DNA from 4 places in the Lysinibacillus sp. A1 genome. Region 2 is predicted to be linked to each of the others. Evidence: riboswitches for the same ligand, from Rfam matches in the RefSeq annotation. Region 2 holds a riboswitch; each other region holds the start of a gene.
What was found. Region 2 has a riboswitch for S-adenosylmethionine ahead of PI85_RS18550 (YezD family protein). Riboswitches for the same ligand answer to the same signal wherever they lie in the genome.

Region 1 (4,348 bases), on a different contig from region 2:
GAAAAAGCGGTTGCACGTGATGGCGTTGAAAAAGCACATCAAAAATTGCTATACACTCAAATTTTCTGCCAAGAAGCATTTGCTGAAATCGAAAAAGAAGCAAAAGATACAATTCTTGCATCCGCAGATGGTGATGCAGCACGTATGACTTTATCTGCATTACGTAAATTAACACGTAACAATCCATACAACCTAATTACGAAGAAACGTGAAGCATCTGTGAAATTAATTGAAGCAGAAAAATATATCGTTTAATCGTATGAAAAACGCTAGCTATCCGTAAATGGGTAGCTAGTTTTTTTGTTCCAGATAAATTCGGGAAAGTAACGGATAAAAATACAGAACCAATGGATAGACTTACGAAAATGAGCGAAGTTCCACCATTCTAAATGATTATGATGGTATACTACAGAAAAAGACAGCAGAGGAGCATTTTTATGACGATTCAATTTTTCCATTATCCAAAATGTACAACATGTAAAAAAGCACAAAAGTGGTTAAATGATCATGACGTTTCCTATGAAGAGGTACATATCGTAGAGCACCCACCAACAAAGGATGAAATAACAGCTTTATGGCAAGCAAGTGAACTACCTTTGAAGAAGTTTTTTAATACTTCTGGTATGAAGTATCGTGACCTTGGTTTGAAGGACAAGCTAGCTGATATGACTGAGGAAGAACAGCTTGAGCTACTTGCTACGGATGGTATGTTAATAAAACGTCCCATCGTAACAGATGGAAAAAAAGTAACTTTAGGGTTTAAAGAATCCGATTTTGAGCAAGCTTGGTTATAACCGTTTTTATCCTTGTTTTTATAGGAGAAGTATGGCACACTGAAAGTGAATATATTACATAATTATGGAGGGGTTTTTTGCATGAGCACACCGAAAGACTTACGTTACTCTGAAGAGCATGAATGGGTAAAAGTAGAAGATGGAAAAGTACGTATTGGTATTACGCACTTCGCACAATCTGAATTAGGAGATATCGTTTTCGTTGAACTTCCACAAGTTGGCGATGAAATCAAAACAGATGATCCATTCGGTAGCGTAGAATCAGTAAAAACTGTTTCTGAATTATATGCACCAATCTCAGGTACTGTAGTGGAAGTAAATGCAGATTTAGAAGATAGCCCAGAATTCGTAAATGAATCACCATATGAAAAAGCATGGATGATCGTCGTAGAGCCTGCTGATGCATCAGAAGTTGATAAACTTATGACAGCAGAACAATACGAAGAGATGACTGCAGAATAAGACAAGCCATAATCAAAAAACGTCGGAAACCACCGGCGTTTTTTATTATATAATAATGTATAAGTGGGTATGTCTAAATGGAGGTGGCGTAATGTTCGATGGGAAATGCTTGATAGTAGAAGGACGCTCAGATAAGCTACAAATTGAGCCAATTTTGAACGAGAATGTTACAATACTATGTACGAATGGAACAATTGGAGTGCATCAATTAGAAGAGCTACTCGATCCTTATGAGGGCTGTGAGCTATTCACTTTTTTTGATGCCGATACTTCAGGCGATAAGTTACGTGCATTAATGGACAGACATTATCCTGAAGCAGAGCATTTACGTACAATGCCAACCTATAAGGAAGTAGAAACGACACCACGAAAAGTGTTAGCGACAATTTTACTGCGTGCACATTTTTCAATCCATAATGAATATATTTTGTAAGGTTGCGTGAGATGAATGAAAGAATGGTCAAAAGAGCAGTGGGAAACGACATTACAGTCGGGAGAAAAAGCTGCGTTTTATTTATATACACCGATGTGTGGTACTTGTGCAGTGGCATCGAAAATGATGTCAATTGTAGAACAACTATTACCTCACTTAAAATTAGGGAAAGCAAATATTAATTTTTTGGAGCAAATTGCTATTGAACATCAAATTGAAAGCGTTCCTTGTTTACTTGTTTGTGATGGCGGCAAAGTGACAGAAAAGATTTATGCTTTTCAATCCGTACCATTTTTGTACGAATTGTTAAAAAAATCAATTGACTGAACTTTATTAGCGTGGTAAAGTAACAAATATATTACTAAAACATTAAATATATCGAACTCTTATGAAGAGCGGCGGAGGGAAGTGCCCTATGAAGCCCGGCAACCATCACATAGTGAAAAGGTGCCAAATCACCCAAAGATTTTTCTTTGAAAGATGAGAGAACGGTTCAACGTATAATACGTGACCCCTTCTACTTGTCTATAAGTAGAGGGGTTTTTTTATATAAGAAAAGGAGTATTCGCTATGATACAGCTTCAAAATATAACGAAGAAATACAAAACAGCAAATGGCGAATTAACGGCAGTCAAAGATGTTAACCTTACTATTAATAAGGGTGAAATTTTTGGCATTATCGGCTATAGTGGCGCTGGTAAAAGTACGATGATTCGTTTACTTAATGGTTTAGAGAAACCAACAGCAGGAACAGTAACGGTGAACAATCAAGAATTTTCTTCGATTAAGGGTCAAAAACTTAGAGCAGCTAGACAAAAGGTTAGTATGATTTTTCAACATTTTAACCTACTTTGGTCACGAACAGTTGCAGAAAATATTGCCTTCCCATTAGAAATTGCAGGTGTATCAAAAGCTCAACGGGAGGCGCGGGTGAAGGAATTGATAGCACTTGTTGGCTTAGAAGGGCGCGATCAAGCATATCCATCGCAACTGTCTGGTGGACAAAAGCAACGTGTAGGGATTGCACGTGCATTAGCAAATAACCCAGAGGTTTTACTATGTGATGAGGCAACATCTGCACTAGACCCTGAAACAACAGATGCCATTCTTGATTTACTGGTAGATATTAATGAACGTTTAGGGTTAACGATTGTCCTCATTACGCATGAAATGCATGTCATTCGCAAGATTTGTCATCGTGTAGCCGTGATGGAGGCAGGCGAAATTGTAGAGCGTGGGGAAGTATTGCAGGTTTTCCAGGCACCTCAGGCGGCCATTACTAAGAAATTTGTAGCCCAAATTACAAATACAAAGGAAACACAAGATACAGTAGAACAAATCAAAGCAAATTACCCAACGGGACAACTGGTCAAACTGATTTTTGTTGGTGAAAAAACCGAACAGCCTGTTATTTCACATCTTGTAAAGCAATTCGATGTGGAAGTAAGCATTGTACACGGGAATATTTCACAAACGAAAAATGGAGCATATGGTACGCTCATCGTGCAAATTGATGGGTCGAAAGCAAATGTGACTGAAGCCCTAAGCTATTTAAATACAGTGGAAGTACAAACGGAGGTGATTGCAGATGCTAACTAATCTCTTTCCGAATGTAGACTGGGATAGCATGTGGCAGGCTACGTATGAAACATTATATATGACAGCCATTTCTACAGTTATTACATTTATTCTAGGGTTAGCCATTGGGATCGTCCTATTTTTAACAAGTCCCAATCAGTTATGGGCTAATAAAATTGTTAGCTTTTTAACAGGGTCACTCGTTAACATTTTCCGCTCTATCCCATTTATCGTGTTAATTATTTTATTAATTCCATTCACTAAGTTTTTACTAGGTACAATCCGTGGAGCTAATGCTGCTTTACCTGCTTTATTTATCGGTGCGGCTCCATTCTATGCACGTATGGTATTAATTGCGTTACGTGAGATTGATAAAGGTGTCATTGAAGCAGCTCGTTCAATGGGGGCAAAAACCTCCACAATTATCTGGAAAGTTCTAATCCCTGAATCATTACCAGCATTAATTTCTGGTATTACGGTTACGGCTGTAGCACTTGTTGGTTATACAGCAATGGCAGGGATAATCGGTGCAGGAGGTCTTGGAAACTTAGCCTTCCTAGACGGGTTCCAACGAAATCGCCAAGATGTGACATTAATGGCAACTATTTTGATCTTAGTAGTAGTCTTTATTATCCAATGGATTGGTGATTTCATTACAGAAAAAATTGATAAACGTTAATAAAACTGAGGTTATTCCGGTTCTTGCCGCTAACATATTTTCATCAAAATAAAGGGAGTGTCATAAATGAAAAAGTTATTAACAGGATTATTTTTATCAATACTTGTACTAGCTTTAGCAGCTTGCGGTACTGATAAAAAAGAGGATGCAAATTCAGCATCTGGTGATAAAACAGATAGTAAAGAAAACGTTACATTAAAAGTGGGAGCTTCTAATACACCACATGCCGTAATTTTGGATAAAGCAAAACCGATCTTAGCTGAGAAAGGTATTGACCTTGAAATAGAAACATATACAGACTATGTGCTACCAAACCAAGATTTAGAATCAAAAGAGTTGGATGCAAATTACTTCCAACATATTCCGTATTTAGAGTTACAAATTAAAGACAATGGCTATGAC
Region 2 (4,348 bases):
ATAGGTTTGATCACTGCTTGACTCGCGATTTCTAAATCTGTTAATGGTTGATTTTTCGTTGTCATTTGGCATCCTACTTTCTATGTTGTTCATTTCCATTATAGTCTTAATTGTGAAAAAAAAGAAAGTCAGATATGCTAGCATTCCGACAATCAATTGACATTTTTGTTCAATTCATGTATGTTCTAAGAGAAAATGCAATTTTTTCACATTTTCTCATTGATAGCACGACTTCTTTAACTTTATTTTACTTTCAAGCGCATTGGAGGCGAATGCTTATGCAACATGGGATCGTAAAGTGGTTCAATAATGAAAAGGGTTATGGCTTTATTGAATGTGATGATGGAGAAGATGTATTTGTACATTTTACGGGCATCCAGGAGGAAGGCTTCCGTACACTTGAAGAAGGTCAAAAGGTTTCATTTGATGTTGTGGAAGGCAATCGCGGCCCGCAAGCATCAAATGTTGTAAAATTATAAGATAGGATATAGTAAGTGGATGAAGTATTTGAAAATGGCTCAATCCACTTTTTGCATGTTTGCACATAAAAATCCACTTCAACGATTGAAGTGGATTTTTAATTTATCTATTAATCCAATAAAAAGCACCTGGACACACTAATGTTTCCTTTGTTCGGTGTGGATCCTTCAATGTAACACCGATTGGCCCTTCTTTTAAATGACCGAGCGTCATGCTAGATGCTGAGGCTTCCTCATAAAAATCCAAGCGCATATTCGGTAGCTGTAGAGACATAAACTGCTCATGCTGCTCAAACTCGGGTAGTTGCAATACCTTCTGCCAAAGCTGCACCGTTTCCATCACATCCTTGACAAAAAACTGAATGGATTCCATTGTAATGGCTTGTTTTTCATCAATCGCGCCACTAGCCTTTAATTGAGACAAACGCTCCTCATCTCCATCTGCCCATTCAATTAAGAATGGAAAATCCACTGAAAGGCCGGGTCTGCCAAAATGCAATAGCTTCCATTCGATTATCGTGCCGTCCGGTCTTGTGCGGCTACAAGCATCGGGACCATATACTTCATAGCCCAATGCACGCAATCGTTGACCCTCGTCTTCAATATTTTTGGTGCGTAAGGCAATTCGTGAAAATCCTTGGCGCTCATGATCACGTTTAAACGTATAATGTAGGGAATATGGGTACAGGGCTGCTTGCTCAAATAAATCACGATCATAAATAGCGATTTGTTCAATATAGCTTAAGCCAAAATAACTTAGTGTATTGTAAGTCCCCCACATTGTGTGTTGACCACCGTTCACTGTATGGACATTTCGTTTATTGAAGAAAACCTTTATATTTTCCGGTGATTCTACTTGATGTACCAGATGATCAAAATATAAAGTCATGGCAATTCCCCTTTCTTTCCCCCATTAGCTTTACCTGGATGTGTAATTGATTTAATATTTACTTAAGAAAAGGAGTTACAATATGGTATGAAAAAAAGTGCAATTTACCTACTAACTCCGTTAACTAATTTATTACTAACTATAAAGAGGTGATTTGAATGACAGATCATGTTGCTGCTTTTAAATTGGCATTAGGTAACTATCCTACAGGTGTAACAGTTGTTACAGCATGTCATGAAACGAATCCAATTGGCTTAACCGTCAATTCTTTTGCATCTGTTTCCATTGACCCACTACTTATTTTATGGTCACTTGATAAAAAATCTCAGCTTCATCCTTACTTTATGAGTGCGGAAAAATTCGCTGTCAATATTTTAGCAAGTGATCAAGAGCAATTATGTACATTATTTGCAAGTAAAATCCCAGATCGCTTTGCTCAAGCAAAATGGTCCACTTCTTCTTTAGGACTACCGATTTTACATGATACAGCAGCTATTTTACAATGTAAATCCTTTCAGCAAATAGATGCAGGTGATCATACTATTTTTATTGGGCAAGTGCTAGATATTACAAACTCTCAAAAGGAGCCGCTTCTCTATCATCGCCGTCATATCGGTCAGATTCCAAAAAGCTTCTATAGCTAATTGCCATAAAAAAAGGGCCACTTGTAAGCAACGGAAACCATGCTTATTGGTGGCCTTTCCACATCGTTCAACTGAAATGATCCTTTATTTCTTCTGAGGAAATCTCTGCTTTTCAAGCCTATTAATTTGAACAATCACACCATCCTGAATCGTAATATGCACTTCACCAAATTCAAGATTTTGAATGGCCTTTGCAATAGCCTCTAATTTCTTATCTTCTACCTTTGCCGACTGAGCCATACGATACACCCCTTCTTTTTCGTCCTTGTTGTACAAAAGAGGCCAATGCATCAAACTGATTGATAGCCCCTCCTATCTCTCAGATACATCTGTTGGAATTGGCACCTATGTTTCGGTTGCCGAGGCTTCATTGGGTCAAGTCCCTCCACCTATCTTGATAAGAGTACTGCGTTTCTTGAAAATAATTCTATAATTCTGTTATAAGATTGTCAATACAAAATATTAGAAAACCTAGCTGAATACTTTGTAATGATTATTTTAGATTAGAAAACTATCTATATCTAAAGTATTTTATGCCTAATCAACGAAAAATAGATGGCAATCCATTAATTTATTACGAACTCCATTTCCTCATCAAGAATTCAAGGGGACCTCGACGATGTTTAGCTCTCCACCAGACAGAAACAAGCACACATCCTACAAAGTAACAGCAGGCATATAGCATGGAAAAAGCAAGCGTCTGATTCTCCAACTTTTGGCAAACAATTAATATTCCAATCCCAATAAAAACATGGCCGACATAATGCGTTAAAGACAATTGTCCCGTAAAGATCAAAGCTTCAATTACTTTATTTTTACATGTCTCAACAAGATAGATGGAGCCCACGATAAGGACAATTGCCGACGCCGAATTAGATAGTACATACATCATATTCGGTGGAATCGGTCCCGTATCAAATAAATATAATGCACTCTCTACATCTAAGAAATGGATCGTTGTCATCTTAATAAATAGCGTTGAAAAAGTCTCCGTCATTATGACTAGCAATAAGCCCATCACCCATAAGATTTTTCGTAATGAGCGATTAGTTAAATCTAATGAGCCGATTACCATGCCAATTAGTAAGAAACAAATCCAGGGAAATAGTGGGTGATAGCCATTAAACAACAAATTTCTTATAAATCCTGCCGGTGTCCAAAAATCAAGATACTCAAGTAATACATATGTTGGGTGCCACCCAGCAAGGTAATTAAATTGAATTTGGAGCCATTGTGAAAGGATGAGGATGACACCGATTATGAACATCATCATTTTCTTGGATTGGGCAATCAAACATGCGGCAACAAACATATACACGCCATAATAATGTAAGATATCTCCTGTCCAACCGACCGTATATAGGACTATCCCTATCACGAATAACAAAAGCGACCTCTTCCACAAAGTAAGTCGATTCTTGCGAAGAAGTATTGGGTCCTTAGTCTCTCTAGCCTGACGAGTCATTAAAGCTGTTCCTATTCCTGCTAGCATGACAAATACGGCCGAGGCACGCCCCTCAAATAGATTTTGTAAGGCCACCAACCATGTTGAACCATTCTTTGTAGAACCCGTTATGACTCCAAAATTGACAATGAACATACCAAACATGGCGAGAGCTCTTGCAAAATCAAGGCCTTCAATGCGCCGATCATCAACTCTTTTTGCCATCTCCGCCTCCTTGGATAACGCTATGCACAGCCTCCTTCCAAATAGCTCTGTAGTTCAATTGGTTACCTGTTAACATGAAATTACCGATATTATCATAGACCAAGGCTAGCATCTGTGCCTTTGCTTCTATATTGGGAGTATCCTCTAGAACCCCTAACCGCACGCCATATTGTAGAACCTCAACAAAGCTTGTTAAAAAGCTGGTTTCTAGCTCTACTAATTGTTTCTTATAGCTTTCATCGCGAGCTGCTAATAGTATATATTGGTTAAATATTTTATTAAAATAAGGATCCTTGCCCTGCGCCTCAATAGACTTATAGCCCAACTCTAGTAATTTTTCCTTGAAATTAACGCGAGAAAGTTCTTTATAATCCACTGCGACATCCTGTTGAATTACTTTATACAGTTCATCAAATAAGTAAGTGATTAATTGATCCTTTGATTGAAAATAATAATAAATGGCTGGTTTCGATATACCGACCTCTGCAGCAATCATGGCTAAACTTGTTTTTTCAAACCCTTTTTCTGCAAACATCACATAAGCGACTTCTATAATCTTTTGAAAAGTTTGTTCCTTATTCCCCATCATCATTCTCCTTTTTTACCTACCGTTAAGTAAATATTAAATGATACACCTCTTTTAAACAAGAAAAAACTGTGTAGAAAT
Region 3 (4,348 bases), on a different contig from region 2:
CGATTCATATCATCTCCCGCTTCTAAGTAAAGATGCTCGTCCATTAAACGGAAAAGATGGGCTTTGCTATATTCCCCAACAAGTAATCCATTGTTATCAAATGTATACATCGTATTGTAAAACTTGTCGTCCTTTTTTATTGAAACGGAGCCACCGACAATATGTACACTAAGTTCCTTCGCTAAGTTAGCTAAAAATGCCTTTGTACGCTCACCGTTAACATCTGCCAATTCTGGTAGCTTCTCTAGTGCGTAGCCCGTATTCCACATTTCCGGAAGCACAATAATTTCTGCCCCCAGTTTTGCGGCTTCACGAATCTTGTCCTCTGCCCGTGTAAAATTTTCTTCTACTTTGCCGAAGCCAACGTTTAACTGAATACAACCGATTTTCATATTCATTCCTCCTCTAGACAATTAACAAAAAAAGTACTACTATTTGCTTCATATTCTTCAATAATAATTATTATATTCTGAAAAAGGTGATCATGCATGGAATTCTCTAAAAAACTACAGCAATTACCCACTCAATTTTTTGCGGCGCTTGTCCAAAAAGTAAACAATGCCTTGGAAGAAGGTCGTGATGTGATTAATCTCGGGCAAGGAAATCCCGACCAACCTACGCCCACTCATATCATTCAAGCATTGCAGGAAGCAGCTGAAAATCCTCAAAACCACAAATATTCGCCTTTTCGTGGTATCACCGAATTACGTCAAGCGGCTGCCGACTTTTATAAACGAGAATATGATGTGGAGATTGATCCTGATACTGAAGTAGCGATTCTTGGTGGCACAAAAATTGGTCTTGTTGAGCTACCTTTGGCTGTGTTAAATCCAGGCGATACGATGCTATTACCCGACCCGGGCTATCCAGACTACTTATCTGGTGTTGTATTAGGTGATGTTAATTTTGAAGTGATGCCACTATTTGCTGAGAATAATTTCTTACCTGATTATGAGGCCCTACCTAAAGAAGTTAAAGAAAAAGCCAAGTTACTTTACTTAAATTACCCAAATAATCCTACGGGTGGTACCGCTACACTTGAATTTTTTGAAGAAACCATTCGTTTTGCTAAGGAGCATAATATTATCGTATCACATGATTTTGCTTATGGTGCAATTGGATTTGATGGCAATAAACCTATTAGTTTCTTACAGGCAAATGGTGCAAAAGAAGTTGGAATCGAAATGTACACATTATCAAAGACTTATAATATGGCAGGTTGGCGCATAGGCTTTGCTGTAGGTAATGCTGATTTGATTGCCGCGATTAATCTTATTCAAGATCATTTATTTTGTAGTCAATTCCCTGCTATTCAACACGCAGCAGCTATTGCACTGACCTCTTCGCAGGAATGTGCAGATGAGCTAAGAGCTACCTATGAGCGTCGTCGAAATGTTCTAATCGAAGAAGCTCATAGAATTGGCTGGCAAGTAACGGCACCAAGGGGCTCCTTCTTTGCCTGGCTCCCTGTCCCATTAGGTTTCACTAGCGAACAATTTGCCAATATTTTGCTCGACAAAGCTGATATTGCGGTAGCCGCAGGAAATGGCTTTGGTCAATATGGAGAAGGCTATGTGCGTATTGGCTTACTTGTAAGCGAGGAACGTTTACGAGAAGCCATGCATAGAATTGAGCAATTAAAATTATTTTAACATGGAACAAAATGGAGTCCTGTAGCTTTCACTAGCTACAGGACTTACTATTTTTCAATTTTCCTTGGAAGATCTAACTCCTGTTCTAATGGATAAAATTGTACGTGACCTGTTTCATCATCCAACTGACGGATATGCTGAATGCCTTGAACTTCTGCCAGCACTATATCTGCTGTTATGACGATATTTCCACCCTTTATAAAATGACCGCCTGAAACCACTCCCCATTGATCACTCATGGAACCATGGAAATGCGTTTCATATTGTGCATCACGCTTACAAACAACTCCTGAACCTTGGATAAACTCGAGTGGCCCCTCCTTCTCGACCACATCACTAAATTGAACTTTAATGTGAGAAGTTTCATCAGGTACTAAATAAACAAAGCTACTTTTTTGAAAACTACCAATACAACTAATAATGGTTGCTGAATCAATTTTATTCTCTTCACAAAGTGCCTCAATTCCTTCAATGATGTCTGTCCCCATGAGAAGACGAGCACTAATCACCTTACCAAATGAACCTATGCCATAATTAACTCTTACGGACAATCTTCTCCCTCCTTCGCGACAAAATATTATAACAATATAAAAAATTTTAAAAATATTTATTGACTTACTATACCCTATAAATTATATTAGTTCTATCGGAAATACAAAAATATAATATGAATCTCTTATCAAGAGTAGCTGAGGGACTGGCCCTATGAAGCTCGGCAACCTCCTTTTACGAAGGAAGGTGCTAAATCCTGCAAACGAAATTCGTTTGATAGATAAGAGAGGACTTTTTTTCATGAGCCTCTCTTAATTTGTAAGAGAGTTTTTTTTATTTTCAAAAACCGATAAAACAATTTTTGGAGGTAGTTTTCATGAAGAAGAAAAATAAATTTTTAGTAGGTTTAGCAAGTCTTACATTAGTAGCAGCACTAGCGGGCTGTGGCTCTAAAGAAGATAGCAAAGGAAAAGGCGAAGCTATCGATGAAAATAAAATTGTTGTGGGTGTCACTTCAGGACCTCATGAGCAAATTGCAGAGGTAGCTGCTAAAGTTGCAAAGGAAAAAGGTCTAGAAGTAGAACTAAAATCATTTTCTGATTATGTTTTACCAAACACATCCTTAGCAGAAGGAGATCTTGACGCAAACAGCTATCAGCATAAACCTTTCCTCGATACATTTAATAAAGATCACGATACAGATTTAGTACCGGTTGGCAAAACAATTTTAAATCCAATGGGTATTTACTCTGAAAAATATAAATCATTGGATGACGTTCCTGAAGGCGCAACATTTGGCTTACCGAATGACCCAACAAATGGAGCCCGTGCTCTCTTTGTTTTACAAGAGGCAGGCTATATTAAATTAAAAGATGGAGCGGACTTAACAGCATCTGTTCGTGACGTGGAAGAAAACAAAAAGAATTTAAAATTCATAGAATTAGAAGCTGCACAAATTCCTAAGCAGCTTAGTGAAGTAGATGTAGCTGCTATTAATACTAACTTTGCGCTGGAAGCTGGCATTAATCCGCAAGAGGACTCTATTCTTTTAGAATCTACTGACTCTCCATATGTGAACTACATTGTCGTTCGTGCAGAAAATGAAAACGACCCAACGATTAAAAAGTTCATTGAGGCTTATCAATCTGATGAAGTGCGCCAATTCATTGAAGAGGAATTCAAAGGTTCTGTAATCCCTAGCTGGTAATACGTGTGATAAGCTAAAGAATCTGCCATATTTCCACTATGGAAACCGTGCAGATTCTTGCTTTTTAGAAGTTAAGAAAGGAGCAATCAATCTGATGATTCAATTACAAAATATTTCAAAAGAATATAAGACAAAAAAAGGCAGTATTAAAGCTGTGGATGGAATCAATCTTCATGTAAAAAAAGGGCAAATTCATGGTGTAATTGGGTATAGTGGTGCCGGTAAAAGTACGCTGATTCGTTGTGTTAATTTACTAGAGCGTCCTTCAGCAGGCAAAGTCTTGATAGACAATGTGGATATTACTACCCTTTCACTTCATGACTTACGTCAAACACGACAAAAGATTGGTATGATTTTTCAACATTTTAATCTCTTAAAGACAGCGACAGTTTATAACAATATTGCAGTTCCTTTAAAGCTACTTGGTTATAACGAAACAGAAGTCAAAAATCGTGTGGCTAAATATGCGGAAATTGTAGGTTTAACAGAAAAGCTAGATAGCTACCCTAATCAGCTTTCAGGTGGACAAAAGCAACGTGTCGCTATTGCACGCGCTCTAGCGCAAGAGCCAGAAATTTTACTTAGTGATGAAGCAACAAGTGCGCTTGATCCTGAGACTACAGAGGCTATTCTTGAACTATTGTTAAAAATTAATCGTGAATTAGGAATTACAATCCTACTGATTACACATGAAATGAATGTCATTCAGAAAATTTGTGATGAGGTATCTGTTCTAGAAGCAGGGAAAGTAGTTGAATTTGGTACGGCTATCGAGCTCTTTGCAAAACCACAACACCCTACTACAAGAAAGTTCTTAAGTACCATTTCACAACGTAACTTAACTCCTTCTCTTATTGAGCAGTTAAATGTTTCTGGTAGCGTCATTCGTTTAACATTTCTTGGAGAAAGTACTGGTAAGCCATTATTGGCTGAAGTCACCAAAGTATATGATGTACAACCAAACATTTTAACAGCCAATATTATTGAATTAAAAAAC
Region 4 (4,348 bases), on a different contig from region 2:
ATAGTGAATAGCTAAGGAACTTAATACAACATCAAATTGAGAAGCGGAAAACTGAATGTCCTCAATCGGTATTTTCAAATAGGAAATAAAAGGATCATCCGTTTTTTCCTGAGCTTTTTCCAGCATTTTTTCAGATATATCTACACCAATCACTGATTTTGCCTGTTGTGCGCGCGCATATCGACAATGCCACCCGAAGCCACATCCTAAATCAAGCACGTGTTTATTTTTCAAATCAGGTAAAAGTGTTTTTAATACATGCCACTCTCCTGCAGCGTCCAGCCCTTGAACAGAACGTGGCATTTTTTCGTAAGCAGAAAAGAATTGCATATCATCATATTTATTTTGCTTCATCGTTTAAACATCTCCTATAGATTAAAATAGCCTCCTACATACGCTTGGTTACCTAGGAGGCTAGCTATCTTCTTCTAACCATGGTTTTCACCCCTATAATTGCTTTTCAAAACCATTCAAGAATACATAAAAAGTAAAGTACAAAAAGAGTAATCCTGAAATAAACGAAACTATTTGCATAAGCTTTTTCCCCATTATTTTACCACCGATGCTATTTAAATATGAAAGGATTAGCCCCCAAAAAGATTAAAACGGTAATAAATCCGAAGAAGAAGGGAAGTAAGCTTTCAATAGCTCAATGTCCAGTTGTACCTACTATACTTCCACCAACCGTTGCGAACCAAACAATTGCAGTCAGTGCAGAAACTACTAGCCAAACACCAATCGGTTGATGTCTAGTGGTGGATTTTCTGAGTGAACTAAATTTGACAGATGGTTGTTTTAATGGGTATTATTGGATTTTTAAAGTTATAAATATCAATATTGAAATGGTGATAGCTTTAAAGGTCACTATGGAGGATAAAAAGAAAATGAATCAATCAAAAAAATTAATCGGTCTTATAGTCATTGTGTTTTTTTGTGCATTTGTTAGTTTTACCCTGTATAGATGGGTTCGTTTCGGAATAATTGATGGGGGTTCTATAATAATTAGCTTTATTTCCTTATCCTTTTTATTCAATTGGCTGAATTCGGGTAACCATAACGGTATTAAAGAAGATAAAGATGAACTAGATAAACATATTGAAGCACACAGTGCCAAGATTGGCTATTATGCTTTAATGATCGTAGCTTGTTTAATTTTATTTGTATCAGAGGGTGTATCCAATTTAAATGACATGAAAAATTATCCCTTGATTTTAGTTGTGGGGCTTGCATTTGTCATCGCACCCATCATAGAATTTTTTTATTCAAAAAAGGTTAGATAACTGTAAGTATTCGTTCAAGCAAAAAGGGGGAATCGTTTTGTTAAAAACAGTACAAATTATTTTATCAATAATAGGCATCACGCTTTCCATTTACGGATTTATGACACATGATTATCGGCTAAACTTTTTAATGATCCTTTTTCTAGGTTTATTTATGTTAACATTAGGAATTAATGAATTTCGGAGAGAGAGAAAATTATATGGTTGGTTTTTAGTCGGGGCATTTATATTTTCGGTCTATGTGTCCATTCAAAGCTTCATATTCGTATAAAAAGTTGAATTTCGCACTTGATGATAGTGCTGTAATTTTTTCACAATTAAAAACATGTTGCAATTATGGATGTTTTATTTTAGTATTTTAATATTGTGTCAAAAATATAATATTTTTTCTTCTTATCAAGAGAGATGGAGGGACTGGCCCGATGAAATCTCGGCAGCGGAACTATTAAGTTACTGTGCCAAATCCAGCAAGCAATGTTCTTGATAGATAAGAGGAGCGTTTTAACTATAAGGCCTCTTCTTGTTATTTCAAGATGAGGTCTTTTTTATGGTGAAAAAATAAAAAATATGGCTGATTTTTAATTTTTGGAGGTAGACAATGAAGAAAGAGAATCCATGGGCGCTAATCCCATTTGTTATTTTTATGATTTTATTTATTGGTTCAGGGATTATAATGGGTGATTTTTATGCCTTTCCTGTCATTGTAGCCATCAGCATTTCGGGTGCTGTAGCTCTAGCCATGAATCGAAAAGAATCATTTTCCCGAAAGGTTGATATTTTTTGCCAAGGTGCTGGAAATTTAAATGTCATGCTGATGGTTATTATTTTTCTATTAGCAGGGGCATTTTCAGAGGTAGCGAAGGGGATGGGGGCTGTAGATTCCACTGTTAACTTTGCTTTATCGGTTATACCGCAAAACCTGCTTGTCGTAGGCCTATTCATCATTGCCTGCTTCATCTCTCTATCCATGGGCACATCAGTGGGGACGATTGTTGCGCTGGCGCCAATTGGAGTTGGGATAAGCGATCTTACGGAGCTACCTATTGCTTTAGTGATGGCAGCGGTTGTAGGCGGTTCGATGTTTGGTGATAATTTATCTTTTATTTCAGATACTACTATTACCGCCGTTCGTTCACAAGGCGCGCAAATGAAGGATAAATTTAAGGTCAATTTTTGGATTGTATTGCCGGCAGCTTTTCTTACAAGTATTATTTTAGGGTTTATGACATCCGGGGGGACAGCCCAAGTAGAGCATCTAAGCTATAATTGGATAAAAATTATTCCTTATGTTTTAGTTATTATTTTAGCGTTATCTGGAATGAATGTTTTCCTCGTTCTTGCATTAGGGATTGTTCTCGCCGGTGCTGTTGGCTTAGCAGATGGAAGCTATCACATAATGAGCCTTATACAAAAGATTGGTGAAGGAATGGAAGGGATGTATGAAATCGCCTTTCTGGCTATATTAATAGCTGGAATGGTGGAGGTTATTAAATTTAATGGGGGAATTGACTTTTTACTCCGTCTTGTAACGAGCAGGATTAAATCGCAGAAGGGTGCTGAATTTGGTATAGCTGGTCTTGTGGGTCTAACTAATTTATCTACGGCCAATAATACAATTGCTATTCTAATTGCGGGGCCGCTTGCCAAAAATATTGCTGACCAGTATGAGATTGAGCCGAGAAAGTCCGCAAGTATTTTAGATATTTTCTCCTGTACAGTCCAAGGTCTTCTCCCATACGGAGCCCAATTCCTTGTAGCCGCAAGTGTAGCCAAAATTTCGCCAGTGAGTATCTTGCCGTACTCTTTCTACCCAATTCTTATTGGTATTTGTGGTATGATAGCGATATTCATTGGGTATCCGAAAAAAAAGAAAGCCTAAACTTTACATTCAGACAGTAGACAAAAGCCATCGAGTAGTTTGATATGCTCCCTATTAGGTAGACAGATTAAAAAATAAAATCTGTTTATCTAAGGGGAGCATTTTTTGTGGTGCAGTTAATATCTACCCCTAATTGGAACGAAGGGCGGGAAGCAGTTGGACCCCGCTCATGAAAAGCGCCCACCCATAGTGGAAATCAACGGCTTTACTTTATTTTAAAGTTAATAAATTTCAATAAGAACCAAACAATAAACGCTAATGGTATTAGGTAAAAAAATAATAGTAGAAAAATAGGGGAGCAGTCTACTTTTTTAGGGGGTAGGGGGATAGTTCATTCAAAAAGGGGAGCCCCTTACAGTCGAAAATAAAAGAGCCCAGTTGCTCTATTAATGGGAGTCTGGGCTTTGCTTAAGTATTTTGAACGAGCTGTTACTTTCTTGCCTGAATTAAAGTAAACCAATCGTTGTCGTTGAACTTGCCAGAAACATTGTATATGGGCTGATAGAAGCCTTTTGTATCATACATATACGATAGCTCAATCGATTCAATTTCAATTTGGTCTCCTTTTTTTATAATTAGGTCTTCCTCCTGTACGAGTGCGTTATACTTTATTTGAGGGAAATCGCCATCCTTTATTCGTTCATATATTTCTGCAGGAGACAGTATGTTTACCTCTCGAATAAATTGATTTTCATGAAGACTGTAGGTTAACGAATAAATGTGACCATCCGGTTTCAGGCCAAGACTGACATCTCCAGTCCAGTAATCTTTAGTTACATCAGGACGGTCTGGTAAGGTCCATTCAAATTCACCATTCTCCTGTACAGTAAATTCTGCATCTTGAGGTAGTATAGAAAGTTCATCCATCAATGACTTCGCCTTTTCTTCTTGCTCTACAGCTGAAGTTTGCTCCGGTGTATAATTATTCTCGGTTAACCACCATTGTCCCTCTGAATTATTGGTAACCAATGTATACGCGATCCCATTTCGATCTTCCACTAGCGTTTCGTCATTGTCCTTGGCATCAGATGCATTCATCTCTGATAATCCTAGTTTCTGTTGTAATAGGTCTTTTACGTCACCTTCTTGAATGATTTTCTTGTAGACAGGAGCAACAATGGGTGCTGCGCTTAATTCCAATGATGTGGATACATGAACCTCTGACATTTTTGATTTTGTATATGCGTTT

Region 1: another riboswitch for S-adenosylmethionine. It lies ahead of PI85_RS14165 (methionine ABC transporter ATP-binding protein); the one in region 2 lies ahead of PI85_RS18550 (YezD family protein).
Region 3: another riboswitch for S-adenosylmethionine. It lies ahead of PI85_RS14705 (MetQ/NlpA family ABC transporter substrate-binding protein); the one in region 2 lies ahead of PI85_RS18550 (YezD family protein).
Region 4: another riboswitch for S-adenosylmethionine. It lies ahead of PI85_RS07765 (Na+/H+ antiporter NhaC family protein); the one in region 2 lies ahead of PI85_RS18550 (YezD family protein).

The regions. Positions count from the first base shown of each region.
Region 1 is NZ_JSZM01000015.1:146,176-150,523, forward strand. Features, by position in the region: gene PI85_RS14140 (acyl-CoA dehydrogenase family protein) at 1-255, shown strand, start outside; gene PI85_RS14145 (arsenate reductase family protein) at 438-794, shown strand; gene gcvH (glycine cleavage system protein GcvH) at 876-1,256, shown strand; gene PI85_RS14155 (TOPRIM domain-containing protein) at 1,348-1,689, shown strand; gene PI85_RS14160 (thioredoxin family protein) at 1,705-2,016, shown strand; SAM riboswitch class I at 2,073-2,176, shown strand; gene PI85_RS14165 (methionine ABC transporter ATP-binding protein) at 2,260-3,288, shown strand; gene PI85_RS14170 (methionine ABC transporter permease) at 3,278-3,946, shown strand; gene PI85_RS14175 (MetQ/NlpA family ABC transporter substrate-binding protein) at 4,013-4,348, shown strand, end outside.
Region 2 is NZ_JSZM01000025.1:15,565-19,912, reverse strand. Features, by position in the region: gene PI85_RS18570 (formate--tetrahydrofolate ligase) at 1-65, opposite strand, end outside; gene PI85_RS18565 (cold-shock protein) at 279-479, shown strand; gene PI85_RS18560 (VOC family protein) at 583-1,368, opposite strand; gene PI85_RS18555 (flavin reductase family protein) at 1,527-2,012, shown strand; gene PI85_RS18550 (YezD family protein) at 2,097-2,252, opposite strand; SAM riboswitch class I at 2,322-2,416, opposite strand; gene PI85_RS18545 (DUF418 domain-containing protein) at 2,587-3,681, opposite strand; gene PI85_RS18540 (TetR/AcrR family transcriptional regulator) at 3,665-4,267, opposite strand.
Region 3 is NZ_JSZM01000017.1:19,157-23,504, reverse strand. Features, by position in the region: gene PI85_RS14725 (carbon-nitrogen family hydrolase) at 1-392, opposite strand, end outside; gene PI85_RS14715 (pyridoxal phosphate-dependent aminotransferase) at 489-1,652, shown strand; gene PI85_RS14710 (PPC domain-containing DNA-binding protein) at 1,700-2,203, opposite strand; SAM riboswitch class I at 2,326-2,431, shown strand; gene PI85_RS14705 (MetQ/NlpA family ABC transporter substrate-binding protein) at 2,521-3,351, shown strand; gene PI85_RS14700 (methionine ABC transporter ATP-binding protein) at 3,446-4,348, shown strand, end outside.
Region 4 is NZ_JSZM01000011.1:12,724-17,071, reverse strand. Features, by position in the region: gene PI85_RS07780 (bifunctional 2-polyprenyl-6-hydroxyphenol methylase/3-demethylubiquinol 3-O-methyltransferase UbiG) at 1-354, opposite strand, end outside; gene PI85_RS24410 (hypothetical protein) at 576-746, shown strand; gene PI85_RS07775 (hypothetical protein) at 780-1,280, shown strand; gene PI85_RS07770 (DUF3953 domain-containing protein) at 1,318-1,551, shown strand; SAM riboswitch class I at 1,671-1,774, shown strand; gene PI85_RS07765 (Na+/H+ antiporter NhaC family protein) at 1,879-3,159, shown strand; gene PI85_RS07760 (VanZ family protein) at 3,589-4,348, opposite strand, start outside.